Regions from separate parts of the Pseudoalteromonas sp. S8-8 genome, predicted to be linked through region 2. Evidence: predicted binding sites of a transcription regulator. Region 2 holds the regulator's gene; each other region holds the start of a gene.
What was found. Region 2 encodes sigma-54, which starts transcription at its own class of promoters, with help from an activator protein. Its sites were predicted from a motif close to GTTGGCACGNNNNTNGNNT; they were not measured.
Positions count from the first base shown of each region.

Region 1: the regulator sigma-54 is predicted to act here: its motif matches at 3,280-3,298, upstream of L659_RS0109970 (EF-hand domain-containing protein).
Region 3: the regulator sigma-54 is predicted to act here: its motif matches at 3,256-3,274, upstream of L659_RS0106325 (flagellar basal body rod protein FlgF).

Region 1 covers NZ_AUTR01000033.1:112,345-122,683, reverse strand. The annotation lists partial or broken gene L659_RS01000000122980 (IS4 family transposase) at 1-1,051, shown strand, start outside; gene rluB (23S rRNA pseudouridine(2605) synthase RluB) at 1,106-1,978, opposite strand; gene scpB (SMC-Scp complex subunit ScpB) at 1,975-2,565, opposite strand; gene L659_RS0109970 (EF-hand domain-containing protein) at 2,717-3,238, opposite strand; gene L659_RS0109965 (hypothetical protein) at 3,466-3,897, opposite strand; gene xthA (exodeoxyribonuclease III) at 4,138-4,944, shown strand; gene L659_RS0109955 (energy-coupling factor ABC transporter permease) at 4,950-5,597, shown strand; gene L659_RS0109950 (putative RNA methyltransferase) at 5,594-6,409, shown strand; gene yfbV (terminus macrodomain insulation protein YfbV) at 6,406-6,852, opposite strand; gene L659_RS0109940 (acetate kinase) at 7,137-8,351, shown strand; gene pta (phosphate acetyltransferase) at 8,353-10,339, shown strand, end outside.
Region 2 covers NZ_AUTR01000026.1:13,868-24,206, reverse strand. The annotation lists gene L659_RS0108130 (MlaC/ttg2D family ABC transporter substrate-binding protein) at 1-196, opposite strand, end outside; gene mlaD (outer membrane lipid asymmetry maintenance protein MlaD) at 202-750, opposite strand; gene mlaE (lipid asymmetry maintenance ABC transporter permease subunit MlaE) at 764-1,543, opposite strand; gene L659_RS0108115 (ATP-binding cassette domain-containing protein) at 1,543-2,358, opposite strand; gene L659_RS0108110 (calcium/sodium antiporter) at 2,614-3,582, shown strand; gene L659_RS0108105 (KpsF/GutQ family sugar-phosphate isomerase) at 3,586-4,557, shown strand; gene kdsC (3-deoxy-manno-octulosonate-8-phosphatase KdsC) at 4,558-5,109, shown strand; gene lptC (LPS export ABC transporter periplasmic protein LptC) at 5,106-5,660, shown strand; gene lptA (lipopolysaccharide transport periplasmic protein LptA) at 5,650-6,195, shown strand; gene lptB (LPS export ABC transporter ATP-binding protein) at 6,192-6,917, shown strand; gene L659_RS0108080 (RNA polymerase factor sigma-54) at 6,987-8,486, shown strand; gene hpf (ribosome hibernation promoting factor) at 8,512-8,799, shown strand; gene ptsN (PTS IIA-like nitrogen regulatory protein PtsN) at 8,804-9,256, shown strand; gene rapZ (RNase adapter RapZ) at 9,275-10,120, shown strand; gene L659_RS0108060 (HPr family phosphocarrier protein) at 10,163-10,339, shown strand, end outside.
Region 3 covers NZ_AUTR01000022.1:59,865-70,203, reverse strand. The annotation lists gene L659_RS0106350 (CheR family methyltransferase) at 1-39, shown strand, start outside; gene flgB (flagellar basal body rod protein FlgB) at 185-592, shown strand; gene flgC (flagellar basal body rod protein FlgC) at 598-1,029, shown strand; gene L659_RS0106335 (flagellar hook assembly protein FlgD) at 1,043-1,723, shown strand; gene flgE (flagellar hook protein FlgE) at 1,783-3,153, shown strand; gene L659_RS0106325 (flagellar basal body rod protein FlgF) at 3,311-4,054, shown strand; gene flgG (flagellar basal-body rod protein FlgG) at 4,076-4,864, shown strand; gene flgH (flagellar basal body L-ring protein FlgH) at 4,881-5,564, shown strand; gene L659_RS0106310 (flagellar basal body P-ring protein FlgI) at 5,576-6,670, shown strand; gene flgJ (flagellar assembly peptidoglycan hydrolase FlgJ) at 6,841-7,857, shown strand; gene flgK (flagellar hook-associated protein FlgK) at 7,859-9,862, shown strand; gene flgL (flagellar hook-associated protein FlgL) at 9,865-10,339, shown strand, end outside.

The DNA of each region.
Region 1 (10,339 bases), on a different contig from region 2:
GTGCTATTCCTCAAGCGAGACAGCGCCTGAGTAGCGACCCCCTCCAAGCCTTATTTCACCTATGTGCAGCCCGTTGGACACAAGAAGAAGATGCTGATGATACGTGGTATGGACTCCGGTTATTTTCTGTTGATGGAACGCAATTTCGTGCACCTGATACACCTGCTCTTGCTGAGCACTTTCACTATATTAAGCACAGTAAAAACCGTCATACAGAATATCCTATTGTACGCCTATGCGCCTTAAGCTCCTTGCGTAGCCGGTTGATACACCACGTTGCCTTCGGGCCCAGTTATCAAGGTGAGGTGAACTACGCAAAGCAGTTATTTGGTCATGTAAGTGATAACAGTCTAACTATTTTTGACCGATGTTATCTCAGCGCTGAGCTACTGATTAATTGGCGTAAGCAACACCCACAGTCGCACTGGATGGTCCCGATTAAAAGCAACACGCAATACACCGTCATTGAATCTTACTCTGAGCATGACTTCAAAGTAGAGATGAGTGTATCTGCGCATGCCAGAAAACAAGACCCTTCGCTTCCTGAGTGCTGGCAGGCCAGACTGGTTCTTTATCCTGAGCCAATGGGGCCTGGAAAAATAAAAGGTCTGCTGTGCTCTTTGGATGATAAACAGGCTTTTGGTGCACAGGCCATTCTTGATGTCTATTTCGAGCGCTGGGAAATTGAAAATAGCTATGGAGAAATAAAACACCAGATGCTTGAGGATAGTATTCTTTTGCGTAGTCAGACTGTGGATGGAGTCAATCAAGAGCTATGGGGTATATTGCTAGCCTACAATTTAATTCGAGTAGAGATACCAAAGAGGCTAAAGTCTCCCCGCTGAGAATTAGTTTTGTCATGGCTTTGCGGGATATACAGGATGAAATACTCTGGTGTGCCATCGCTTCGCCAGGTTCAATTCCAAAGAAATTAAGGGCAATGCGAGAACGAGTGAAACGTTATATTCTTCCAGAAAAAAGAAAACGGCCCAAAAGTAGGACCGTTCGAATTTCAAAAACTCGGTACACCATTAAGTCAAAGCATGCTTAACTGAATGGTGTTAGCAATTAGCGGCTTTTTTGTGTTCAATAAATAACTAATTGATTATTTACGTTTAGTCGGCTTAACACGCTGATTGTGTTTTTTAACTGCTTTACGAATTTGGTTGATTTTAGCGCGTTTATCTTTGCGTTTTTCGGGCATAACAGAAAGCTTAGTTTGTGTTTCGCGGCCTAATTTAACGGTTTTACGCAAGTAGTTTACTGTTTCTAAATCATACTCCATCCAACCACCTTGTGGCACGCGCTTATCAAGCTCTAGTTTACCGTAACGAATACGAATAAGACGAGATACTTCCGCATCTTGAGACTGCCATAAACGACGAACTTCACGGTTACGCCCTTCATTTAACGTTACGTTAAACCAACGGTTAACGCCTTCGCCACCCATAGGGGTTACAGTCGTGAATTTGGCTGGACCATCTTCAAGCTCAACACCACGTAGTAAGTTTTTAACCGTTTCATTGGTTACTTCACCAAATACACGTGCAGAGTATTCACGCTCTACTTCATAGCTTGGGTGCATTAAACGGTTTGCTAGTTCACCATCGTTTGTAAAAAGCATTAAACCCGATGTATTGACGTCTAATCGACCAACCGCAATCCAGCGATCGCCATCAATACGAGGAAGTCGGTCAAATACAGTACGACGCCCTTCAGGATCTTTACGTGTGCTTAACTCACCTTCTGGTTTGTTATACATAATCACACGACAGATTCGGTCTGCTTTTTCTTCGATTTTTACACTGTGTCCGTCAACACGAATCAAATCGGTTTCTTCAACACGGTCACCTAACTTTGCCACTTTACCGTTTACACTAACGCGGTTTGCGTCAATGTATTTTTCCATTTCACGGCGTGAGCCTACGCCTGCACGGGCTAAGACTTTTTGTAACTTTTCACCTTGTATAATACTCATTCGGATGGTTCTCTCACAGAAGGATCGCTCAATAACTGGTTAATTTTACTTTGCTGCTCTGTTGGCAACGCAGGTAAATTTTCAAGTCCAGTTAACGAAAAATAATCTAAAAATTGCTTAGTAGTTGCATATAAAGCCGGCTTTCCCGGAACCTCTTTATGCCCTACCACTTTAACCCACTCTCTTTCGAGTAAGGTTTTAATAATATTCGAACCCGTAGTAACACCTCTTACTTGCTCAATTTCGCCGCGTGTAATGGGCTGCCTGTATGCAATAAGTGATAATGTTTCCAGTAAAGCACGCGAGTATTTTGGTGCGCGTTCTTGCCACAAGTTATTTAACCAAGGGCTTAAACTACTGCATGCCTGAAACCGATACCCACTACCCACTTCAACTAAGCGAATACCACGAGTTTGAAAATGTTCTTGTATTGTATCTATTGCGTCATTTATTCGTGCCATAGAAATAGCTAAATCTATTAATACGATGTCTTTGAGGTGGCGTTTACTAACAGGCTTATCTGCAACAAAAATAGCTGCTTCAATGATCTCAACTAGTTGTTCATCACTAATTCGCCGACCCGCCATACACACTCTTAACAAATAAAAATACACAGCCATCTATTATGACAGAACAACACCAAACTAGGAAAATATATCTATCAAATAACTAAATTTAAAACACAAAAAAGCCAGTGACTAGCACTGGCTTTAATCTTACTTACTAAAATGGTAACTATTAGTTACTTTTAAAAGCTTCTAATGCATCATCTTCAGCTACTGCGTTACCGTATTTTTTAATGTAACCCATAAACTCGCTTTTACTGATGCGCTTATCTTGGTTTTTATCCATGTAACCAAAATGATTTGAAATATCATCATCGTTACCTTCAACTACCGAGATATAGCCATTGCTGTCGTTATCTAAGCTTGAAAAACTGCTTTCAATTTTATCGAATTTAGCAATTTCAGCTTTAAATGCCGACTCACTTACTTCAGAATCAGTGGCTACTTTGCCATTATTAAGCTTCATATAAGTGTTAAATTCTTTGCGGCTAATTTCGTTATCCATATTGGTATCAATATTTGAAAAATGGCCCCAAATGCTATCGTCATCAGCTTCAACTTTTGAGATGTAGCCATCGCTATCATTATCTAAACTTGCAAAGTCACTGTCTATTCTTTCAAGACCTTGATTAGATGAACAAGCCGCTAGGCTTAATGATGCTAAAATAGTGGCTGCTAATGTTAACTTTTTCATAAGACGTATCCTTCGTAATTAATTAAATGTCACTTTAACTAATACAAATCCAATGCCAATAATAGTTAACTTATAATAATCAATAACTTAATCTCGGTCGGTATATTTATTAAACAGTTTCAATAAGTTAAGCTTGCAAGCTTTGCAAACAACCTTGTAATTTTTGCAAAAAAATGCCCGGTAAAAACCAGGCATTTCAATTTTACTTATTATAGTTAAGCTAACAATTAGATTGCTGCGTTTTGGTAGCGTTTAACAAACTCAGTAACGTTTTGACCATTACATTTTAATGAGTTTAGGTTACCAATTTTTTGACGAACAGGTGCTAAACCTTGTTTTAAAGCCGTCATACATAATTGAGTTTCTTGTTGGGCGTCTTTTGCAAATACTTCTACTTTCTCAACTGATGCGTTGCTTAATGTCGTTTTTTTAGCAATATCACGAATATCTTCACCATTACATAAAATGCTTTTAGAAAAACGAGATAGGTAAACACCGTGCTGGGCAGCTTCTTTACGAGCAACGCTAAAGCCTTCGTTTGCACTTAGTACACATAAATTAGACTCAATTTTGTTATCTTGGCTAAAGTAAGTATTGCTTTGAGCTGACGCAGTTGCAGATGCTAGTAAAGCAGTGGCTAAAAGTAGTTGAGTTTTCATGAGAGATCCTATTTGAACGAGCTAAAAAAGTGAATTTCGCGCACTATATATTCAATAAAGTTAAGTTCAATTGAATTTTTTATTTATTTAAATAATTAATATTGTATTCACAATGTTTAAACTTTACTCATCATTTGATCAACATTTGCGCAGCTATTATCTCAATTCAGTCATGTTATGTACGCGTATTTACTGATACAATTTAATCTATTAAATAGAACCAATTTTAAGGTAAATTTTATGAAAGTGATTTCTTTCAATATCAATGGTCTGCGTGCTCGTCTTCACCAATTACAAGCAATTATCGACAAACATCAACCAGACGTTATTGGCTTGCAAGAGATTAAAGTTCACGACGAAGCATTCCCATTAGAAGATGTACAAAAAATGGGATATCACGTCTACTTTCATGGTCAAAAAGCGCATTATGGCGTAGCTATGTTATGCAAAAAAGAGCCTAAATCGGTCTTAAAAGGTTTTGCCACCGATACAGATGAATCGCAAAAACGCATGATAAGCGTCACTGTTGAACAAGAAAACGGTCGCGACCTTACTGTCATGAATGGCTATTTCCCACAAGGTGATAATATTAATCACGAAACTAAATTCCCTTATAAACGTCAATTTTATAAAGATTTAATGACACACCTTGAAACCAATCACACACCCGATCAAGACGTCATCGTTATGGGTGATATCAACATATCACCTACCGATTTAGATATTGGTATTGGCGACGTAAATGCTAAACGTTGGTTAAAAACGGGTAAATGTTCTTTTCAACCGGTAGAGCGTGAATGGCTTGCAACATTACTTAATTGGGGTTTTAAAGACACCTTTAGAGAGCAAAACCCCGAAACAGACGATCAATACTCGTGGTTTGACTATCGCTCTAAAGGGTTTGTAGATAATCGAGGACTTCGTATAGATGTAGTGCTTGCAACCAATGAGCTTGCAGCACGCTGCATAGATACAGGTATTGATTACGAACTTCGCGGTATTGAAAAACCGTCAGATCATGCCCCTATATGGTCAACATTTAAGTAATTATTATGCTAAGCCTAACAATACAGGGGCTACTTTGGGCTCTTGTAATTATTATTGCTCTATTAAGCTTTGATAAAAAAACATATAAAACATTGCTTAGTACGCCCGTCCGTCAAACTAGCGTACTTGCGTGTGCGTTAGTGTTTGCAGTGCTTTGGCGAATAAAGGCTGGCATTTTAACTGGCCTTGATTTACACATCCTAGGTGTTACGGCTGCTACATTAATTTTAGGCTGGCGATTGACTATTTTAAGTAGCCTACTTGCCACAGCCCTACTCGCTGCCTTTGGTCAAATTGAACTTGAGCTGTTACCAGTACAACTGCTTATTGGTGCGTTTATTCCTATTTTATTGAGCTATCTTGGCTTTATAATTAGTTACCAATATTTACCTCGTCATTTTTTTGTTTATATATTTGTTTGTGCGTTTATAACCGCAGGATTTATAGCCTGTATAAAAATAAGCCTAGGTGCTTTATTTTACTTAGCTATAGGGCAATACAATTGGCAAGAACTTGCAGATAACTACGTTTATTTAAGTGCCATAATTTGGTTTCCTGAAGCAATGCTCAACGGCATGGCTATAACAATTATGATCACCTATCGCCCGCATTGGGTAAAAACTTTTTACGATAAGGACTACCTAGGCTCATGAGTCTTGAATATCAATGCCCGCTGTGTAACCTAGCACTTTTGAAAACTGATTCAACACTTCGTTGTGCTAACAACCACAGCTTTGATTTTGCTAAAGAAGGCTATGTTAATTTACTGCCTGTGCAACAGAAAAATTCAAAACAACCGGGTGATTCACTTGAAATGGTACAAGCCAGACGCGCATTTTTAGAGCGTGGTTATTATGGCTTCTTACAACGAAATCTTAGCGATATAATTAGTAATATAAGTGCGAATACTATTATTGATTTAGGATGCGGTGAAGGGTTTTATACCCAAGCAATCGCAAATAAAACAAATGCTGTTGTATACGGTGTCGACATTTCAAAATCAGCGGTTAAATATGCAGCTAAGCGCTACCCTAATTGCCAATTTAGTGTGGCATCAATCAGCCAAGCGCCCTTTAAAAGCCAATTTGCTGATGTACTTGTAAGTGTATTTGCACCTTTGTTTGAGCAAGAGCTTGAACGCCTAGCAAATCAAAACGCAATATTAGTGGTTGCAAGCCCAGGACCCTGTCATTTAAAAGAGCTAAAATCGTATATATATTCAGAAGTAAACGAACATACTGAAATAGCCACTCCAAAAGGGTTTCAAAAATCAGAGCAGATCCTTTTAACAGAGCATGTAGCGCTTAGCTTTACTGATATTAAAAACTTAATAATGATGACGCCATTTGCATGGAAATTTAGACCCGAGCACTGGACAGCACTCGAAGAAAAAGGTGAACACACTGTCACCTTATCGTTTTATATTACTCAGTTTACCAAAATAGATAATGATGTAACTCTCTAAAACTGCTCTTTAGTAAACGCCCTGTCCATTTTATCAAACATATCTTTAAGTAAATTGGCAAGCTCCATATAACGGGGCTTGTTATCACTTAACTGCGTTTGATATCCATTAGCAGCCATTTTAGTGTACAGCTCGTTATACCATTTTTGCATCGCAGGCTCTAAAGGCGTTTGCGCTCGCTTACCTAACCAAAACAAGCCTTGTAATGGTAGAGATATAAAAAATAATGCACTCGCAATGGCTTGTGGTAAAAAATCAGAACCTAAGTAATTTAGCTGAAAAAACAATGTTAGCATGGCTAATATTGGCATTACTGTAATGGCAAGCTCAGTCGCTCTAATTACTCTAAACTCTAAAAACAAAGGCGCAAGCTCTTTGCGCATTGGCCATTTTTTACCATACAAACGGCCAGTTTGTAGTTGTGACATCACACTTTTTTGCATCATGACTCCTCACAGATACTGCTTTTAAATACAATGGAAAAACGAGCTATACGCAAAGTGTAACACAAAATGAAAGAGTTACACTTTCTCAGTAAAACAGCTTAAATTTACCTTTTAATGGCGAACAATCCTAACTTAAACATCTTAATTAAGGTAAAGTATTTAACATTGCGTTAACCACTTTGCAGTTGAACACTCAATTGTTTTAGCTTTATTTAATACCGTAAGTGTAACGATTACGTACTAACGTTTACTTACTAAATTTGTTTATGGAAATTGAATCTATGCCAACAACCTCTCCTGAATCACAACACGTTTTAGTTTTAAATTGTGGTAGCTCTAGCTTAAAGTTTGCCATTATTGATGCAAACGATGGTCACGAAATTATTTCAGGCCTTGCAGAAAGCTTAGGCGCCAAAGCGCCCTCTATTAAATACAAATTTAATGGTGCTAAAACAGTTATCGACTTAGCGACTAATCAAGCACATGCTGAGGCTATAAATACGCTTGTAAGCTTAATAAAAGATCACAAATTAGACGAGCAACTTATCGCAGTGGGCCATCGTGTAGTACATGGCGGCGAGCACTTTACGGAATCGGTATTGATTGACGAAAAAGTAATTGCAGGCATTACACAGTCGGCAACGCTTGCGCCGCTTCATGGGCACGCTAATTTACTAGGTATATCGTCGGCGCAGGCATCGTTTGAAGGTTTGCCACAAGTCGCGGTGTTTGATACTGCATTTCACCAAACTATGAATGAAGTTGCCTTTCTTTACGCTCTTCCATATAAGTTGTACACCGAGTTTGGTGTTAGGCGTTATGGTTTTCACGGCACAAGTCATTTTTATGTTGCAGGGCAAACAGCAAAGTTACTTCAGCAACCTATCGAGCAAAGCAATTTTATTAGTGCCCACTTAGGCAACGGTTGTTCTGTATGCGCTATTAAAAATGGTAAGAGTGTTGATACCAGCATGGGACTAACGCCTCTAGAGGGACTGATAATGGGCACTCGTAGCGGCGATATTGACCCTGGTTTATTTAATTTTTTAACCACTCAACTTGATTACACAGCCCAGCAAATTGATAACCTACTAAATCAAAAAAGTGGCTTGTTAGGTATTAGCGAGCTTTCTAACGATTGCCGTACCATTGAAGAAGCCGCTATGGTCGGTAATAAAAAAGCGATACTCGCAATTGAAATGTTTTGCTACCGCCTTTCAAAACAAATTGCAGCGTATATGGTGCCATTACAGCGCCTTGATGCTGTTATATTTACTGGTGGTATTGGTGAAAACTCAGATATTATTCGTGAAAAAGTAATTACACAACTTGCCTTTTTAGGCATTAATTGTAATCCGCAAGCCAACCTCAATGCGCGCTTTGGTCAAGAAGGCGTTATTAGCTGTAAAAATTCACACATCAAAGCAGTTGTAATGCCAACTAATGAAGAATGGGTTATTGCCCTTGATGCTGCAAATATTGTAAAGGAGCTTTAATATGGCACGTCGTATTATGTTAATTCCTGTTTCTACCGGTGTGGGTTTGACGTCGGTATCAGTTGGTTTAGTGCGTGCACTTGAACAAAAAACAGTTAAAGTTAACTTTTTCAAACCAATAGCTCAGCCACGTTCTGGTGAAACAGGCCCTGAAAAATCAACACAAATAGTCACTCAAGGCTCACCTATTAATCCCCCAATGCCTTTTGCACTTGATTATGCTGAGCAAATGATTGGCGACGGTAAAGGTGATGACCTACTAGAGGAAATTGTTGAACGCTTTGAAAGTAAAATAAACGACGACGAAGTCGCTATTATTGAAGGTATGGTACCTACTCGTCGTCAACCTTATGCTGGGCGTGTAAACCGCGAAATTGCGCAAACACTCGGCGCCGAAATTGTATTTGTACTTACCCCAGGTAATTACACCATTACTCAAATAGAAGACCGCCTTGAAATTGCAGCAGGTAACTACGGTGGTATCGATCATCCTCGCGTACTGGGCTGTATTTTTAATAAAGTAAATGCGCCACTTGATGATGAAGGTCGTGCACGCGCCGATTTAGTCGATGCCTATAAACCTGAAGAGCTTGAAAACGAGTTAAATCGTTTAGCATCCCTACCTATTTTTAAAAAAAATCCGTTTATGTTACTTGGTGCAATCCCGTGGGATTTTGACTTAGTAGCCCCGCGCGTAAAAGACTTAAGCGCATACTTAAAAGCCACGATTATTAACGAAGGCGATATGCTTCATCGTCGTCTGCGCCGCATTACTTTTTGTGCTCGTACGGTTTCAAATATTTTAAATTATTTTACGCCAGGCGCTTTATTAGTAACACCGGGCGATCGCTCTGACATACTTGTTGCTGCGTGCTTATCTGCTATGAACGGCACTAAACTTGGTGCTATATTACTCACCGGTGGTTTTGAGCCAGAGCCACGTATTATGGCCTTGTGTGAGCAAGCCATGCAAACCGGTTTGCCAATACTCGCAACCGATGCAGACACATGGCGTACATCATTACTACTGCATAACTTTAATATGGAAGTACCAAATGATGATGACCAACGTATTGAAAAAGTAAAAGATCACAACGCAGAGCATATCAATTCAAGCTGGCTAGATACTCTAGCTAAAAGTGTAGGTAAAACTCGTAAGTTATCACCACCCGCATTTCGTTACTTACTTACCACTAAAGCGCGTAAAGCAGGTAAAACCGTGGTTCTACCAGAAGGTAATGAACCTCGTACAATTAAAGCGGCTGCTATTTGTGGTCAACGCGGAATTGCTAAAACTATATTACTAGGCGATCGCGAAGAAATAATGCGTATTGCACAGCAGCAAGGTATTGAGCTAAACGAACATGTAAGTATTATCGAGCCTCAAAGCATTATTAATGATTATATTGCGCCTATGGTCGAAATTCGTAAAAGCAAAGGCCTAACTGCCGTAATAGCACAAGAGCAACTACAAGATAACGTCGTACTGGGTACAATGATGCTTGAGCAAGGTAAAGTAGACGGTTTAGTATCGGGCGCGGTAAACACTACGGCAAATACAATTCGCCCACCACTGCAATTAATTAAGACAGCGCCAGGGTCATCGCTAGTATCGTCTGTATTTTTTATGCTACTACCTGACCAAGTGTTAGTTTACGGTGACTGTGCGATTAACCCAGACCCTAATGCTGAACAACTTGCAGACATAGCGATTCAATCTGCCGACTCTGCAGCTGCATTTGGCATAGAGCCACGCGTTGCCATGATCAGCTATAGCACGGGCACTTCTGGTACCGGTGCCGATGTTGAAAAAGTACGTGAAGCCACAAAAATAGCAAAACAAAAACGTCCAGATTTAATTATCGACGGCCCACTACAATACGATGCCGCTATAATGGAAAACGTAGCACTTAAAAAAGCACCTAACAGCCCTGTAGCCGGTAAAGCGACCGTATTTATATTCCCAGATTTAAATACAGGTAATACCA
Region 2 (10,339 bases):
CTTCTTCAACGATTACGCGAAGATGCTCTTGATTTTTAACAATTAATGGCTGATCTTTTTTAATACGTGCGAATGTATTATCGGCAACTTGGCGTACCATTTTATTTGGATCGATTAATTTCACATCTGCTGCACTTACGCTTTGAGTTAGCGTCATTGTGCCAATTGCTACAATAGCTAAAAACTTTTTCAACATAATAATTACTCACTACCTTGGTTGAATAAAAACTGCCCGATTAATTCTTCAAGTACAATAGCAGACTTAGTATCAGTGATTGAATCGCCATCACCTAGTGCTTTGCTTTCTATGCCAAATAAGTCGTCAATTGCTTCGTCTTGCTTGTTTTCAGTCACTGTTTCGCCTAAACAACGTTGCTTAGCAGAATCTGGAGAAATTACAGGGTGAATACCTAAGTACTGCTCACCTAAAATACCCGACGTTAAAATAGAAATTGAGCTTGTGTCTGAAAAACGACATAAGTACTGTGCATCAATAGTCATATTAACGACTGGTAAAAATTCTTGTGGGTGAACATAAATTGATTCAACACGCCCAATTACAACACCGCCTACTTTTACTGGTGCACGTGCTTTTAATGAGCCAATATTTTCAAACTTGGCATTAAGCGTATATGTTTCACCCGAGCCACTAATACCTGAATTGGCGACTTTAAGTGCTAGCATCGCAAAAGCTAAAATGCCAAGTGCTACAAAAAAACCAACTAAAATTTCTAATTTCCGTGAATTCATTATCTATACCCTATTAGCTGGTAAACATTACCGCTGTCAAAATAAAGTCAAAACCTAACACTGCTAATGACGAATGAACAACCGTTTCGGTGGTTGCTTTGCTGATCCCTTCTGAGGTCGGCACACAGTCATATCCTTTATAAAGCGCAATCCAGGTCACCACTATGGCAAATACAAAACTCTTAATAATACCGTTTAGTATGTCTTGCTGAAACGACACTTGTGATTGCATGATTGACCAAAAACTACCTGTATCAACCCCCAGCCAATCTACACCTACTAAATGAGCGCCTATGATTGCTACGGCTGAAAATATCAATGCAAGCAATGGCATGCTTATAAAACCCGCCCAAAAGCGTGGTGCAATAATACGTTTTAGCGGATCGATTGCCATCATCTCAAGTGATGAAAGTTGCTCTGTTGCTTTCATTAAGCCAATTTCAGCAGTCAATGCGCTACCTGCGCGTCCTGCAAATAGTAATGCAGTAACAACCGGGCCCAGTTCTCGCAATAAACTCAGTGCCACTAACGGCCCTAAGCTATCCTCAGCGCCATAACCAACTAATACGGTGTAACCTTGTAAAGCCAATACCATGCCGATAAACAAACCCGACACCATAATAATGAGTAACGATTGCGAACCCACCATATAAAGCTGGCGAACAAGTAACGGTGTGCCTTTTTTAAAATTAGGAACATGCACTAATGCACTAAACAGCATAAAAGCCGAACGGCCAAGAGCCGCAAAGCGTCCTAGCGTTTTATGCCCTAGCTTTTGAAATAAATCCAGCATTATGCTTTTTCTCCAAGTAGTTCGTCTGCATAAGCTTGAGCCGGAAAATGAAATGGTACTGGACCATCCGACAAGCCTTTTAAAAACTGTTGAACTAAAGGGGATTCATGATTACGCATTTCATCAGGAGTACCACAACCAATTACCCCTTGATCGGCGATAATTATAACGTGCTCGGCAATACTCATTACCTCCGTCACATCGTGCGTCACGATTAAAGACGATAAACCCAATACCTCATTAAGCGACTTAATTAGCTTAACCAATACGCCCATCGAAATAGGATCTTGTCCTGCAAATGGCTCATCGTACATGATTAGCTCTGGATCAAGTGCTATAGCGCGCGCAAGTGCAGCACGCCTTGCCATACCGCCGGACAACTCAGAGGGCATTAAATCTTTAGCGCCACGTAGCCCTACTGCTTGCAGCTTCATTAACACAACTAATCGGATAAGGTCTTCGCTTAGCTTTGTGTGCTCTCTTATAGGAAATGCGATATTGTCAAATACCGACATATCAGTAAACAACGCACCACTTTGAAAAAGCATACTCATTTTAGTACGTGCTTCGTATAACTCTTTACGAGACATTTTAGGAATGCTGCCACCTTCAAATAAAATATCACCTGAATCTGGTTTAAGCTGACCACCAATTAAACGCAACATAGTGGTTTTGCCAATTCCGCTTGGCCCCATGATCGCAGTAATTTTACCTTTAGGAACGCTAAAACTCATATTTTTATATATGATTCTATTGCCTCTCGAAAAGCTAACATCCTTGACTTCTACTATTGATTGCGACAAGTCGCTCTCCATAAAAATGTTCACTAGTGCACCTATTTTAAAGCTTTTTTGTCAAAGATGGAAAAAACAATTCGTAAGATTTTGTAATACACCCATGAAAAGGATTATAAGACTCGCTCAAAACAGCTTAACCCCGGCTTAAATTTTTAAATTAGCTGTTTAAAAGCAGCATTGTTACGTAGTTGACCTTACTCTTTTATTTATACTTTCATCTTGGCTTTTGTTACTATTCGCGCCATCCGTATTTTGTATAACTGGCTTAACACAATGGTTACCTCGTTTGTTATTTTAATTCTTGGTTTTGCAGCTCTTGTTTGGAGTGCAGACAGGTTTGTTTATGGCGCTGCGGCTCTTGCTAAAAACTTTGGTGTACCTACACTTATTGTTGGTTTAACCGTGGTAGCTATGGGCTCTTCAGCGCCCGAAATGATGGTTTCAGCCTCTGCTGCTTTAGCTAACAAAACCGACACAGCCGTTGGTAATGCTGTTGGCTCTAACATTACAAACATTTTACTTGTGTTAGGTATCACAGCTTTATTTCGCCCTCTTTCAGTTTCATCAAGTACATTAAAACGCGAAATGCCATTGGTAATGCTCGTGTCTTTAGTTACTTGGTATGTGTTCTCAGATAACTACTTTTCATTTAATGAAGGTGTTGCACTTTTGGTTGGCTTTATCGTATTCATCGGTGGGTTAATTATTGTATCTATGCGTGCAAAAAACCAAGATGATCCATTTGTGTCAGAAGCCTGCGACGACGTCCCTAACGATGTACCTACGAAAAAAGCGGTATTTTGGTTAGTTGTCGGCATGATACTCCTACCTGTTAGTTCTCATTTTTTAATAGGTTCGGCTGTCGATATTGCTAAATACTTCGGCTTAAGCGACTTAGTCATTGGCTTAACAATTATTGCCATCGGTACTAGTTTGCCTGAACTTGCCGCTTCGGTTGCAGGTGTACTTAAAAATGAAGATGATTTAGCACTAGGTAATATTGTTGGCTCAAACATATTTAATATTCTAGCGGTATTACCACTTGCCGGTATTATTAACCCTTCTGCCATTGATCCATCATTAGTAAGCCGAGACGTATTAATTATGATTGCTGCAACACTTGCTCTTATTATTATGTCATTGAACTTTAGAGGTACCCAACGTATCAATAGAGTAGAAGGCGGCTTATTGCTAATAGCGTTTTTGGGTTACCAAGGGTATATTTTTAGTCAAGTAGGGTAAATAATGGCAACGCTAAATTTTATTGAACAAGGCCTTCGCGTTTTAGATGTTGAGCGCCAAGCACTTAGTGACATTGCACAATATGTAGATGAAAATTTTCATAACGCGTGCCAATTAATGTACGACTGCGAAGGCCGTATTATTGTCATTGGTATGGGTAAATCAGGTCATATTGGCAATAAAATAGCGGCAACCCTTGCTAGTACTGGCAGTCCAGCATTTTTTGTTCACCCTGGTGAAGCAAGTCATGGTGATTTAGGTATGATCACTAAAAATGACGTGGTCATGCTTATTTCTAATTCAGGGGAGACCAGCGAAGTTTTAAATATCATTCCGGTTTTAAAACGACTTGGTGCCAAAATGATATCGATGACTGGCAATACGCAATCAACCATGGCGACCCTTGCTAATGTACATGTGTGTATTAAAGTAGAAAAAGAAGCCTGTTCATTGGGTCTAGCACCTACATCAAGTACCACTGCAACGCTTGCGATGGGCGATGCCATGGCAGTTGCATTATTAGAAGCTCGCGGGTTTACAGCTGATGACTTCGCGCTATCTCACCCAGGTGGTAGTTTAGGCAAGCGCTTATTACTTACTTTAAAAGATGTTATGCACAGCGGCGCAAATACACCTATTATTGATGTTTCACAAACAGTTAAAGATGCTCTAATAGAAATGTCAGCTAAAGGATTAGGTATGACAGCCATTGTTGATGAAAATCAGCAACTCGTAGGGTTATTTACCGATGGTGACTTACGTCGCATTTTAGAACAAAGAATTGATATTCATACAACACAAATAGATGTTGTTATGACTAAGTCATGCACTACAGCTACGCAAGATATTTTAGCCGCTGAAGCGCTCAATATTATGGAACGTAAACGTATAAATGGCCTAATCGTCGTCAATGAGAAAAACCAACCTATTGGCGCATTAAATATGCAAGACCTATTAAAAGCAGGAGTGTTATAAATGCAATTTGAAGAACTCTATCAACCGCTGAGCGATGATGCAAAAGCACGCGCTAAAAAAGTAAAACTACTTATATGCGATATTGATGGTGTATTTTCTGATGGCCGTATTTACCTTGGCAATCAAGGTGAAGAGCTAAAAGCATTTAATACAAAAGATGGTTTTGGCATTAAAGCACTTATAAACAGTGGCTTTGAAGTAGCTGTTATTACTGGTCGTCATTCACAGATAGTACAACAACGTATGAGCAGCTTAACCGTACAGCATATTTATCAAGGCCAAGAAAATAAGCTCATTGCCTATCAAGAATTAAAAGATAAACTCAACCTTAGCGATGAACAAATTGCTTATATTGGTGATGACGGTCCTGACATGCCTGTTATGGAGTTAGTAGGCTTTGCCGTTGCAGTAAATGATGCCCACCCACTTATTAAGCGTTTGTCACATTATGTAACGCAAATGCCTGGCGGTTTTGGTGCAGTGAGAGAACTCACCGATTTGCTCATGCTTGAAAATGGTAAAGCATTGACTACACAAGGCACTAGTTCATGAATGCAGCGCGCATAATATTAAGCGTTTTATTCATTAGCTGTATGGTTTGGCTTTGGTACCCTTATTTTACACAAACAAATATTGTGCCTCAGGCTGAGCCTGAAGTTGTTGCTAAGCCTGATTACATAGCTATTGAGCTCAAACAGACAGCCTATGATGAGCAAGGTAAAATTAGCCACAAAGTCACTGCGGCTAAAATGGAGCTATATCAACAATTAGGTTTTACGTTTTTTGAAAAACCTATTTTTACTTTATATAACGAAAAGCAAACGTGGCAAATAAATGCAGACGAAGCAACATTATACGAAGACAAACAATTAATTTTAGAAGGCAATGTGGTTGCCAAAAACTTAACCGATAACGCCATGATAGACAAAATCAATGCTGATAATATTCAGGTAGATATAAAACTATTAACAATGCGTTCGGAGCAACCCGTTATCATCACTGGACCCAATTTAAAAATCACTGGTAAAGGCCTAGAAGCCGACTTAAAAACCGAAGTGATAAAACTAATTAACCATACGCGAACCATATATTATGACCAATAAAATATTAAAATCACTTATTATTCCTACACTTATACTAGCGTTTAATAGTAGTGCTGCAGAGCAAAACACGCAACCGGCTGCAAATCAAATTTCAATAAGCGCCGATAAGCAAGAAGGCCAATTAAAAGCTAATGTCGGGATTTTTGAGAAAAACGTTGAAATTATTCACGGTAACCGCCGTATCACAGCCGACCGCTTAGAAGTACATAAACGCGATGAACTTGGTGATAATAAACAATTATTAATTGCTACAGGTAGCCCTGCGCACTTTGAAGAAAAGCAATCAGATGGCACGACTATGAGCGCCAGTGCTGACGAAGTACGTTATGATGTATCTAAGCGTTTTTTAACGCTTGTTGGTAATGCACAAGTATCGCAAGCGGGACAAAAAATAAATGCTAAAAGCATTACCTACGATATAGAGCAGCAGCTAATCAGTGCCGAAAAAGATGAAAACTCAACTGACCGCGTTCACACAATTTTAGTGCCAATCGAGACTAAAAAAAGTAAAAAAAGCGACAAAGGTCAACCATGAGCACATTAAAAGCAGAGCTATTAGCAAAGAGCTATAAAGGCCGTGAAGTTGTAAAAAACGTCGGCCTTGAAGTCAAAGCTGGCAGTATTGTTGGCTTACTTGGCCCTAACGGCGCAGGTAAAACCACCACGTTTTATATGATAGTAGGACTTGTACCTAGCGACAAAGGTAAAATATCGATAGACGATAACGATATTACTCTTTTACCTATGCATAGTCGTGCTAGATTAGGCATTGGCTACTTACCGCAAGAGTCTTCAATATTCAGAAAGCTGACTGTTTATCAAAACTTAATGGCCATTTTAGAAACGCGCAAAGAGTTAAATAAACAAGCTAGAGAAGACACTCTCGATAAATTATTAGATGAATTTAGCATACAACACATTCGTGATAGCCAAGGTATGGCGTTGTCGGGTGGCGAACGTCGTCGTGTGGAAATAGCACGTGCGCTGGCAGCAGATCCTAAATTTATATTACTGGATGAACCATTTGCAGGTGTTGACCCGATTTCGGTATTAGATATAAAGAAAATAATAGAACATCTTAAAAATCGTGGGATTGGTGTATTAATTACCGATCATAACGTAAGAGAAACCCTTGATGTTTGTGAAAAAGCCTACATTGTTTCTCATGGGGAGCTGATTGCATCAGGTACTCCAGAACACGTATTAAATGATAAAACAGTACGCGATGTTTACTTAGGCGAGCAATTTAGGCTGTAACATTTACGCCATGTCTTTAAGCATCTGCTAGTATTAATTATAACAACATAAAAGGATTGTTAGAGATACATGAGGCAATCACTACAGCTGCGCATGGGCCAGCAACTTACAATGACTCCACAGTTGCAACAAGCTATTCGTTTGTTGCAACTCAGTACATTGGATCTCCAGCAAGAAATACAAGAAGCTCTCGACAGCAACCCGCTATTAGAGGTTGAAGAAGCAGACTATTCAGAAGACGCTGCTGGTAAAAACGAGCAAAAAGCAGATACAGATGACATAACTGTTAGCGCATCTGCCGATGATGCTCCAAGCGAATACGAACAAGATAGTGGTGAAGCACTTGCAAAAGACACGCTAAGTGACGACATGGCTATGGATGTTAGTTGGGATGAGTACATGAGTGCCGCCCCAGCAGCATCATCGGGTCCGATGCCTGAAGACGAATCAATATACCAAGGCGCCTCTACTGAAACGCTCCATGAGTATTTAATGTGGCAGTTACAACTAACGCCATTTAGCCCTACAGACGAAGCGATTGCTATTGCTATTGTAGAAGCCGTCGATGATTCAGGTATTTTAACACTAAGCTGCGAAGAGATTTTAGAAAGCTTCAATCAAGAAAACGAAGATGATAACGAAGTCGAACTTGATGAAATTGAAGCTGTATTAAAACGCATCCAACTGTTTGATCCTGTTGGTATTGCTGCGCGTAGCCTACAAGAGTGTTTATGTATTCAGCTTAACCAGTTTGATAAAGAAACACCTTACATTAATGAAACAAAAATGATTTTAACCGAGCATATTGATTTATTAGCTGCTCGTGACTATCGTACATTAATGAAGAAAACTAAGCTCAAAGAAGAAGAGCTTAAAGAAGTAATGACATTAATACATACTCTAAGCCCTAAACCTGCAGATACTATTGTAAGAGAAGAATCTGAGTATGTTATTCCTGATGTGTCAGTTAAAAAAATTAAAGGCCGCTGGGTTGTTGAGTTAAACCCAGACAGCATGCCTAAAATTCGTGTTAATAGCCAATACGCGGCAATGTCTCGCACTGTAAAATCCAGTGGTGACAGCCAGTTTATTCGCTCGCATTTACAAGAAGCTAAATGGTTTATTAAAAGCTTAGAAAGTAGAAACGACACGCTATTAAAAGTAACAAATTGTATTGTTAAGCAACAACAAGGCTTTTTTGAACACGGTCCTGAAGCCATGAAACCAATGGTTTTAAATGATGTTGCTGAAATGGTAGAAATGCACGAATCAACAATTTCGCGCGTAACAACCCAAAAGTATATGCACACACCCCGTGGTATATTTGAGCTTAAATACTTTTTCTCAAGCCATGTAAGCACCGAAAACGGTGGTGAATGTTCATCTACAGCAATCCGTGCGCTTATCCGAAAATTAATCGCAGCAGAAAACTCAGCAAAACCATTGAGTGATAGCAAAATAGCGGATATATTGGCTGAGCAAGGAATTAAAGTAGCGAGACGTACAATCGCAAAATACCGCGAATCTCTGGCTATTCCACCGTCAAATCAACGTAAAAGTTTGATTTAAGACGCAAAAAAAGAGGGTAATGCTTATGCAACTAAACTTAACTGGTCGTCACGTAGAATTAACCGATTCACTAAGAGACTATATTAATACCAAATTTGCGAAGCTAGAAAGACACTCTGATCATATTAATAATGTTCATGTCATTCTCGATGTAGAAAAATTAAATCAAAAAGCAGAAGCCACCATACACGTAAGCGGTGCTGAGTTATTTGCCTCTACAGAACATCAAGATATGTATGCCGCCATTGACTCGTTGATCGACAAGCTCGATCGACAAGTAATTAAACACAAAGAGAAGCTTGCTCGACACTAATATGATGAAATTAAGCTCACTTATATGCCAGGACTGCAGCAAAGCTGCGGTCCTTTTTAATAGCAAAAAAAGAATTTTAGAGTTCATTAGCGAACTTGCTCACGACAAACTTCCGTATTTACCGCAACAAGATATTCTTAATGCTTTAATGAGCAGAGAAAAATTGGGTAGTACAGGTATAGGGCGTGGCATTGCCATTCCTCATGGAAGAATGAGCGGTGCAGAAGAGCCTTTGGCTTTAGTACTCGTTAGCGAAACTCCAATAAATTTTGATGCAATCGATAATCGCCCTGTTGATATTTTCGTCGCACTCATCGTACCAGATGGCGATAACCAGCAGCACTTAAAGACTCTAGCAACCATTGCTGATAAACTAAACAACAAAGATTTTTGTAAACAGTTACGCAGTGCAAAATCAGATACTGAGCTTTACCAAGTTATTGTCAATCAATCATAGTTTTATAAAGGGTGTTAAATGGAGTTAATTATCATAAGCGGCCGTTCTGGTTCTGGAAAGTCGGTTGCTTTACGCATTGTAGAAGATTTAGGTTATTATTGCGTAGATAATATTCCAGTTAACTTGCTTCCTTCATTAGTTCGCAGTGTGTCTGATAGCTACGATAAAATTGCTGTTAGCATTGATGTACGGAACATCCCTAAACAACAAGATGAATTTAACGATATTCTTGAATACTTGCCAGGCTTTGCAAACCCTACGTTATTTTATTTAGATAGCGACGATCAAACATTGATAAAACGTTTTTCTGAAACTCGTAGATTACACCCACTATCAATTGACTCGTTGCCTCTTGATTTAGCCATCAAAAAAGAAAAAGAATTACTTGATGTATTAATCACCCGCGCCGACTTTATGATAGACACGACTGATTTGAGTGTTCATCAACTCGCTGAATCTATTCGTGAAAAGATTTTAGGTAAAAAAGATAAACAACTGATTGTCACTTTTGAATCGTTTGGTTTTAAACACGGCATACCAAAAGAAGCAGATTACGTATTTGATGCACGCTTTTTACCAAATCCACATTGGGAACCTGAATTAAAACCTTTAAATGGGTTAGATCAACCCGTTAAAGATTATTTGGCCAATCACAGCATAGTGCAAAAATTCACATGGCAAATTCAAACATTTGTACAAACGTGGTTACCGCACTTAGAGCGAAATAACCGCAGTTATTTAACCATTGCCATTGGGTGTACAGGCGGGCAACATCGCTCTGTATATTTAGCGCAAACTATCGGTGAAAGTTTTGCAATGACACATCCCAATGTGAAAATTCGCCATCGCGAACAAGAAAAATAATATAGCTGAATAATCACCTGTTCAGCTTAGGTAGAGTAAGTTATGCATTGTGAAGACACTTTTTTAATAAAAAACAAATTAGGATTGCACGCCAGAGCAGCCACCGTGCTTGCCCAATTGGCAGTGCAGTTTGATGCGACAATTACATTATTTCAAGATGACAAAGAAGCCGCAGGCGATAGCGTACTTGCACTAATGTTACTTGAAAGTAGCCAAGGA
Region 3 (10,339 bases), on a different contig from region 2:
GTTAGATGCAACCCCGGTATCATTTACCAAAAGAAATAATTAAGCTAATTCATTTCCCTAAAACGACGCACCAAGCGTCGTTTTTCTATTTAGATACATAGTCTTATAAAAATATAACACTTCCTAATATTAATGGCTTATTTTTTGCTTTATTCATGGGTAAGTCAATTTTTTGGAGAAGGTTATGGCTATCAGTTTTGATAAAGCATTAGGTGTGCATCCGCAAGCCATGTTGATCCGTTCACAGCGAGCTGAATTAATTGCAACTAATATAGCTAACGCTGATACGCCTGGCTATAAAGCAAAAGATATTGATTTTGCCTCTGCATTAAAAGCGGCAAGGTCAACCCAGCAAAGCGGCAATACTATGGTAAGAACTAATGATAAACACATTGGTGGAGGTACTCATAGTATGGGAAGTTCAGAATCATTTCGTTTGCCAAATCAATCAGATACAGGTGATGGTAACTCGGTTGATATACAAGTGGAACGAAACTTGTATACACAGAATGCTATGGAGTATCAGGCCAGCTTGCAATTTTTAAGCGGCAAATTTAAAGGCCTGAATAAAGCTCTCGGTAGTCAAGGATAAAAATTATGAGTTTATATAATGTTTTCGATATTGCAGGTTCGGGTATGAGCGCACAAAACGTTCGCTTAAATACTACAGCTAGTAATATTTCTAATGCTAATACCATTAGTTCATCTCAAGACAAAACGTACCGAGCGCGCCAACCTGTATTTGCGGCTGAACTAACAAAGGCTTCAGCATCAGTAAGTAACCAACAGGGCTCCGCAGTTGGTGTGAAAGTTTTGGGCATTGTTGAAAGTAATGCACCATTACAAATTGAATATAACCCAAACCATCCAAGTGCGGATGAAAATGGCTATATCTATAAACCCAACGTCAATGTTGTAGAGGAGATGGCAAATATGATTTCTGCCTCTCGTTCTTACCAAACAAACGTGCAAGTTGCTGATGCAGCAAAGCAAATGCTAAGTAAAACACTGTTGCTAGGGCAGCGGTAACCGAGGGTAGGTTATGAGTAACGATATTAGTACATCTTCATCCTATTTAGACTCTATACGCTGGCAAGAATCGCAAGTAGCGACCAGTGATAATGAGAGTGATGCGTTAACACAAGAAGACTTTTTCTCTTTGTTAACTCAGCAATTATCGTTTCAAGATCCCAGTAACCCTGCGGATAACGATCAAATGATTGCTCAAATGACTAGTTTCACAATGGCGCAAGGCATCAGCGATTTAAATTCAAATTTTGATAGCTTAGCGTCTTCTATGACATCAAATTCAGCATTGCAAGCATCAACACTTGTTGGCAAGCAAGCTTTACTTGAGTCAAACACCCTGGATTTAAATGAAACGGGTGATGCCAGAGGCTCTGCAGTGGCAGAAGAAGCCGTTGATAACTTAAAAATTAAAGTGACAGATGCATCAGGTCAGCTAGTAAGAACTATTGATATGGGTTCTCAATCAGCAGGTGCAGTACGTTTTGCGTGGGATGGCAAAAATGAAGCCGGTGAGCGTTTACCTGAAGGTGAATACTCAGTAACCGCCGAAGGAAGTACTGACGGCGAATTTTCAAGCTTGCCCATTGCTACATTCAAGAACATTGAAAGCGTTAATATTAATGGCTCAAGTGGCATTATTATTAACACTAAAGAAGGTGCGGTTAGGCTGACAGATGTAGCAGAAATCGCGTAATGAATTTTAGTATTTTTCGCCTGCTAGCAGGCCACAGACTAACAGGTTAGAGGTGAATTATGAGCTTCAATATTGCATTAACCGGCCTTGCTGCCGCGCAAAAAGATTTAGACGTAACGGCAAATAATATTGCAAACGTTAATACCACAGGTTTTAAAGAGTCACGCGCTGAGTTTGCCGATGTTTACGCTTCATCAGTATTTAGCTCTGGTAAGACTAAAAATGGTGACGGTGTGCAAACAACCATGGTTGCGCAGCAGTTTCATCAAGGCTCACTACAATTTACAAATAACTCACTTGATTTAGCAATCACTGGTGAAGGTTATTTTGCGATGACCGACGATTTATCTTCGCAAGATTTAACATATACACGTGCAGGTGCATTTAAGCTTAACCAAGATAACTTTATGGTTGACGCAAAAGGTAACTTTTTACAAGCATTCCCAGTTGATTCATCTACAGGTGATACAACGTCGGTAAGTTTGAGCACAACTGATCCAATTCAAATCCCTGATTCGTCTGGTTCACCTCGCGCAACAGAAAATGTATTTTTGTCGTTTAACTTAGATGCAACGGCGGATCCAACAGGTCTAGATTTTGACCCTGCTTCTAGTGGTACTTATAACTCATCTACGTCAACAACGGTATATGATTCACTAGGTGAACCACATATTTTACAATACTTTTTTGCTAAAGAAGATGATGCCGCAGCAGGTGGTACAGATAACAGTTGGGAAGTATACGCAACACTCGATGGCAAAGTAGTTGATGGCACAACTGGTGGAGAACAAACAACGACACCTTATACACCACTAACTACCCTAGGTTTTAACTCAAGTGGTTTACCATCAACAACAGGTGGTGTGGCAAATACAAATACAACCACTTTTGATGAAATACTACTGCCAGCGGGTTCTGGTGCTGGTTTATCAACATTACTAGACAATGGTGCAACTTTCCCAGGTACTGGTATTGAGCTTAACTGGCGCGACGAAAATAACACGGCAGGACGTATCCCAACTCAGTATTCAAGTGGTTTTGAAGTAAAAGCACTCGATCAAGATGGTTCAACGGTAGGCCGTTTAGCCGGAATTGATATAGGCACAGACGGTAAAATTGTCGCTTCTTACAGTAATGGTGACTCAACATTTTTAGGCCAAGTGGCTATGGTACGTTTTCCAAATTCACAAGGGTTATCACAAGTGGGTGATACAAGCTGGAAGCAAAGTATTGATTCAGGTGAACCTGTAGCGGGTGAAGCTGGTTCGGGTACATTTGGTGGAATTAACTCATCAGCGCTTGAGCAATCAAATACAAACCTTACTAATGAACTAGTAGACTTAATTACTGCACAGCGTAATTACCAAGCAAACTCACGTGCGCTTGAAGTTAACTCAACTATTCAGCAAAGTATTTTGCAGATTCGATAAGCTAAACCCCATTAAATATATTAGGCTGCATTTTTGCAGCCTTTTTTATAAGTCCTCTTTGCAAGCCCTTCTAAATACCTCTCAATGTTGCGTCAAATTTAATCTGGCATCTATTTTGCATTTGTAAGTTCAGAGATTTTTTATGTGAGTCGATACTATGGACAAAATGGTCTACATTGCGGCCTCTGGCGCTAAGCAAAGCCTACAAGGGCTTGCTTTAAAAGCCAATAATTTGGCAAATGCAAATACAACGGGTTTTAAAGCTGACTTTGCGCAAGCACGTTCTATGCAAGCGTTTGGCGAAGGTTTGCCTACACGTGTATTTTCAATGCAAGAGCGTCCGGGTTCAAACATGGTATCGGGGGGCATTGTTCAAACCGGGCGAGACTTAGATATCGCGATGAGCGATAACGCATGGCTTGCAGTGCAAGATGCCTCCGGTAATGAAGCTTATACAAAAGTGGGTACGTTAAACATTACTGCTCAAGGCATGCTCGTAACCAGCCACGGTCGTCAAGTTATTGGCGAAGGGGGACCTGTTATTTTACCCGTTCCAGTCGAAAAAATAGGGTTTAGCCAAGATGGCGCTATTCAAGTTCGACCGCAAGGCGCTCCCGCTAACTTTTTAGAAGAAATAGACACGCTTAGAGTGGTAGAAGCAAATAGCTCACAGCTCGAAAAAGGTAACGATGGTTTATTTAGACCAAAAGCAAATGTAACAGTAGATACCTCTGCCAATGTAAAAGTTTTAAGTGGTTCGCTTGAAATGTCAAATGTGAACCCTGTTCACGAAATGGTCGACATGATAAGCCACCAGCGCCAATTTGAATTACAAGTGAAATTAATGAAAACAGCTGAAGAAATTGACGAGCGTCAAGATCAGTTATTACGCATAGTTTAACTTTAAAATGAGGACACGATTATGAATCCAGCATTGTGGATCAGTAAAACTGGGCTAGACGCTCAACAAACCGATATATCGGTTATCTCAAATAACTTAGCGAATGCGAGTACTGTAGGTTACAAAAAAAGCCGCGCTATATTTGAAGATTTACTTTATCAAAATATTAATCAACCAGGTGGTCGTTCATCGCAAGATACCGAAATGCCATCGGGCCTAATGCTAGGTGCGGGTGCTAAAGTTGTAGCTAACCAAAAAGAGTTTACGCAAGGCAACATGTTGACCACCGAAAACTCACTAGATTGGATGATTTCTGGTGAAGGTTTTTTTGAAGTACTGCAACCAGATGGCAATATTGCTTACTCGCGCAACGGTCAGTTTACTACTGATGGCGATGGCCGAATTGTAACATCGGGCGCTGGTTATGTTATTCAGCCAGAAATGAATGTACCTGATGATGCGCAATCAATTACGGTTTCGCAAGACGGCGAAGTATCTGTGCGTGTTGCAGGTCAAGCCGATAACGTGGTCATTGGTCAGCTGACTATTAGTGACTTTATTAATCCGTCGGGTCTTGAGCCAATCGGTCAAAATCTTTATACCGAAACCGCTGTAAGTGGTGCGCCGGTACAAGGTAACCCGGGTGTTGAAGGGTTAGGTAGCATTATTCAAGGCTCACTCGAAACTTCAAACGTAAATGTAACTGAAGAGCTAGTAAATCTAATAGAAACTCAGCGTATTTACGAAATGAACTCAAAAGTAATTTCGGCCGTTGACGAAATGATGAGTTATATCAATCAACAGCTTTAATAGAGTAGGGGGAATTATGCGTAATATTATTTTATTTACAGCGGGCACATTATTTTTAAGTGGCTGTATGTCTACGCAAAATAGTGAAGTAGTGCAGGACGACCCTTACTACGCACCTATGTACCCCGAGCCTATTTTAGAGCCGCTGGTAGCCACAGGTTCATTGTTTAATACTCATACATCAAACGACTTATATTCTGATAAAAAAGCGCTACGTACTGGCGATATAATTACGGTTAAATTGCAAGAGTCTACTCAAGCAACAAAAGCCGCTAAAACAGAAACAGACAAAGAAACCGACGCAAGCTTAGACCCCGTTATTGGATTAGGTGGTCTACCTGTAAATATAGGTGGCGATAGTATTCAGTTTGGTATTGGTAGTGATTCGTCGTTTACAGGCGATTCAAAATCAAACCAATCAAACAGCTTAGTGGGCGATATTTCGGTTAATGTAATGCGCGTTTTACCTAACGGTAATTTAGTTATACGCGGCGAAAAATGGCTAACGCTTAATACCGGCGAAGAGTTTATTCGTTTAGAAGGGCTAGTACGCCCTCAAGACGTAAGCGCCGATAATACGGTTGAATCAAATCGTATTGCTAATGCACGTATTCAATACTCAGGTAAAGGGCAAACGCAAGAAGCGCAAAGTCCTGGTTGGCTTACACGTTTCTTTAGCAGTTCGCTGTTTCCATTTTAGAGGGTAACAACATGAATAGCCTTAAAGCTTTATGTTTAGTTGTGTTATTAGGTTGGCAGTTTACTGCCAGTGCTGAGCGCATAAAAGATGTGTCTATGGTTGAAGGCGTACGCTCTAACCAATTAGTTGGTTATGGCTTAGTGGTTGGCTTGCCGGGCACTGGCGAGCAAAACTCATATACACAACAAAGTTTTAGAGGCATGTTGAACAGCTTTGGTATTACGCTACCTTCAACTCAAAGTCCTAAAATTAAAAATGTTGCCGCTGTTGCTGTGCATGCAGAATTACCCGCATTTAGAAAGCCCGGGCAAACAATAGATATTACGGTTTCTTCCATTGGTAGTGCAGGCAGTTTACGTGGTGGCACTTTATTACAAACTTTTTTAAAGGGTGTAGACGGTAACGTGTATGCAATTGCACAAGGTAGTTTAATTGTGGGAGGCCTAGGCGTAGAGGGCCTTGATGGAAGTAGAGTCGTAATTAATACTCCTACAGTTGGACGAATTCCCAATGGCGCAACAGTTGAACGCACCGTAGAAAGCCCGTTTATGCAAGGCGATTACATTACCTTCAACTTAAACCGCCCAGACTTTACAACGGCAAAACGCCTAGAAAAAACAATTAATGACTTAGTCGGCCCAAATAGCGCACAAGCAATTGATTCTGTTTCTATTCGTGTCATAGCACCACGCGATGCATCCCAGCGTGTATCGTACTTATCAACACTCGAAAACTTAGAATTTAAGCCAGCTGACATGGCCGCTAAAATTATAGTTAACTCGCGTACAGGTACTATTGTTATTGGTAAAAATGTAACCCTACAGCCTGCTGCAGTGACCCATGGCGGTTTAACAGTCACCATTGCTGAGCAGCAAAATGTAGTGCAGCCAAATCCGCTAGCAAACGGTGATACAGTTGTCACGCAGCAAAGTATTATTGATGTAAACCAAGACGACTCGCGCGCTTTTGTATTTAACCCAGGGGTAAGTCTTGACGATTTAGTTCGCGCAATTAACGAAGTAGGCGCAGCGCCTGGTGACTTAATGGCTATTTTAGAAGCGCTAAAAGAAGCGGGCGCAATTAATGGTCAGTTGATCGTTATTTAAAAACTAAAGCAAGTAACGTGTCACTCAAAGCTCTATATCTATTAAACAAAGATCTAGAGCTCTTTTATTTACAGTAACTTAAAATTATTATTTTTATCTTCCTTGTTTTATCGGTAGTGGCTCAATTTTTGCATTTTTAACTACATTATTCATTTTGTGTCAAAAAGCCGATGGAAACTAATCACCTCGATAAACAAAACTTTTTTGATTTAGGCAACTTAGATTCACTTCGTAAAGAAGCCTTAACGAGTGGCGATGCATCAACTGATGCTTCCAAAGCTGCGCTCAAAAAAGCGGCCGCACAATTTGAAGCTATTTTTACGCAAATGTTGCTCAAAGGAATGCGCAAAGCTAACGAAGCATTTGAAGATAAAGACAGTCCATTTAATTCAAGTGGCGTAAAGTTTTTTGAAGAAATGCACGATCAGCAACTTTCTACAGAGCTTTCATCAAATGGCTCGTTAGGCCTTGCCGATTTAATTGTTCAGCAGTTATCGCCTGAGTCTAAAAACTTTATGCCAGGCTCTGTGCTTAGAACAACCAACGATATTTTTAGCGATACGCAAGTCGGTTCCGCTCTTCCTCATGAGCAAAAAAATAAGCAACCCGATCTTATCGTTAAGAGTACTAAAGCCGATATTGCTGAGCCTAAAGTCGATACTGCAGAGTCTAAAACCGATAGCCCAACATTTAAAAATGCAGAAGAGTTTGTAAGTTCAGTGTGGGAACACGCTAAAACTGCAGCGCAAAAAATTGGTTTAAACCCAGCGGTAATGGTTGCACAAGCGGCACTTGAAACCGGTTGGGGTAAACACATTATTAATAAAAGTGACGGTGGCAGCTCAAATAACTTATTTAATATTAAGTCGGATAAAAGCTGGGAAGGCGATAAAGCAAGCAAAGTAACGCTTGAGTTTGAGCAAGGCACACCCGTTAAAAAACAAGCCAGCTTTAGAGCCTACGATTCAATTAAAGATAGCGTGAACGACTTTGTTGATTTTTTAACGCAAAACCCACGCTACAAAGAAGCATTACAAAATACAGCAAAACCAAATGACTTTTTAGATTCATTACAAAAAGCAGGTTATGCAACCGATCCAAATTATGCCAGCAAAATAAAAAAAGTGCTCAATAGCAGTCAGCTAAAAGACATTGCGGCAAACGTGATCCGCCAAGGAGTAGAGTAACATGTCGTTTAATTTATTAAACATTGCCAGTTCTGGGGTTAGAGCAAGCTCGGAGCTATTGCAAACGACAAGTAAAAATATTGCCAATGTAAATACCGTAGGCTACGTACGTGAGCGTACTGAATTTACCACTATGGTTGATAACCAAGTAGGGCGAGGCGAAACATACCGATTACTAAACGAGTTTGCTCAGTCACAGCTAAATCGTGACACCTCTAATAAATCGTTTTTCGATCAGTTTATTACTGAGGCAAATAGAGTTGATACTATTTTTTCTGAAGAGTCGAACAACCTTTCGACCGGAATTAACTCTTTATTTAATAACGTGCAAGAAGCGCTAAATCAACCGTCATCTACCGTTGCCCGCTCATTAGTAATGACAGATGCGCAAAGCTTAATTGATCAAATGGATAGGCTTTCGGGCATCGTGCTTGATCAAAAAAGTGTAGTGAACGAGCAGCTCGAAATATTTTCAGATGAAGCAAACTCACTAATTCAAAGTATTAGTACGCTAAATCAAAATATTGCGGCAGTTAATGGCACTAATAATGCCGCAGATGCAAGCTCTACCTATAACGAACGCGATAAAGCAATACGCGACTTATCAGAGCTAATAGACATAGAAACGCTTGATGGTCCAAATGGCGAAAAACTCGTTTTTATGGGCACAGGTGAAGCGGTTGTTATGCAAAATGGCGCATTTAACTTATTTTCGATGACGGGCGACCCCGATCCTAATTTTAAAGAATTCACGCTTGACGTTAATGGTGGCAAAGCAGTGCCGCTTGAAGTTGATGTAAGTAAACTTAAAGGCAAAATTGGCGGCTTACTCGCTTTTAGAGATGACATATTAGTCCCTGCTCAAAACCAAATTGGTCAAATGGGCTTAGCGATAGCCGACGCATTTAACGAGCAAAACAAATTGGGTATGGATGCAACAGGTCAGCTGGGTGGTAATATTTTTAATATTCCTACCGTTGGCGCTTATGCGTATCAAGCTAACACAGGTACTGCCGGTATGACTGCAACAGTAGAGCCAGGTAAGGGCAGTGAACTTCCTGCCAGTGACTTTATTATTACTTATACAGCTAATGCTAATGAAGTAAGTATTCAGCCTATAGATAACAAAGGGGATCCGCTGGGACAGCCTTCACTTGCTGATATATCGACAGGTGTTATTGATTCATCGACTATAACCTCAGGCGAATCATTTGGTCTTCAAGTAAATGTATCTGGGGCAGGTGTTGAGGGTGATCAGTTTCAAATAAAGCTTAATTCAGATGCCGCTTCAAGTATTACACTTGCAACAGGGCGCGCAGAAGATTTAGCACTAGCATCGCCTATTCGTACTGCTAACGATTTAAATAATATAGGTACCGCTACTATTTCAGCGGGAGAAGTAACAAGTGTTACCTCCGGTGGATTTACTTCAACACCAAGCTTAACAAACGGTGAAATAACGCTTGTTAAAACAGGTAATGCTAACGAATATCAAATTACAGATAATAGCGGAACGAGTACTTTTACTATTACGCCTCCTGCAAAAGGAATGTTATCGCAAGCGGGTGCTCCATTTGATACCTACGGATTCGATTTTGATATAGAAGGTACACCAGCAACAGGCGACACCTTTACACTTGAGTTTAACGAAGGCGGCTTTGATGATAACCGTAATGGTTTAAAATTAGCTGATTTACAAAATGGTGAGTTAGTCCGTTTAAATGTAGAAACAACAGCAACGGCCGACAACCATAAAACGTTCAACCAAGCTTATTCAGGATTAGTGAGTGATATAGGTGTTATAACTGGCCAAGCAATCACAAGCGGTAGTGCGTTTAATGCATTAGCAGAGCAGTCTGAGGCATGGTACGAGTCGTTATCGGGTGTAAACCTTGATGAAGAGGCCGCAAATTTACTGCGTTTTCAACAATCATACTCAGCATCAGCACAAGTTTTAGCAGCAGCTCAAGAAATTTTTGACACCTTATTAAATGCGGCGAGGTAATTATGCGTTTATCAAATAATTTAATGTACCAAAACAACATAAATAAAATACTCGACAACCAACAAGGTGTTGCAAATGCTCAAGAGCGAGTAACAACAGGTGAAAAGTATTTAACCACCTCAGAAGCGCCAGCTGCTATTTCGCAAGCTATGCTGTATTCAAATAAAATACAAACTAATGAGCAATACACTAAAAATATTGATCAGCTTAGTAATAGATTAAATAGTGAAGAAACTATATTAGAAAGTATTAACTATGCTATACAAAAAGCACAAACATTAACAATTCAAGCAGGTAACGGAGCATTAAGTAAGTCTGATTTAAGTTCTATAGCTTCAGAATTAGAAGGGATACAAAGTAGTATACTTGACCTAATGAATACCCGTTTAGAAGATGGGAAATTTATATTTTCAGGTTACCAAGACAATACGCAACCATATCAGTTTGACTCAGTTGCAGAAAAATACACTTATAATG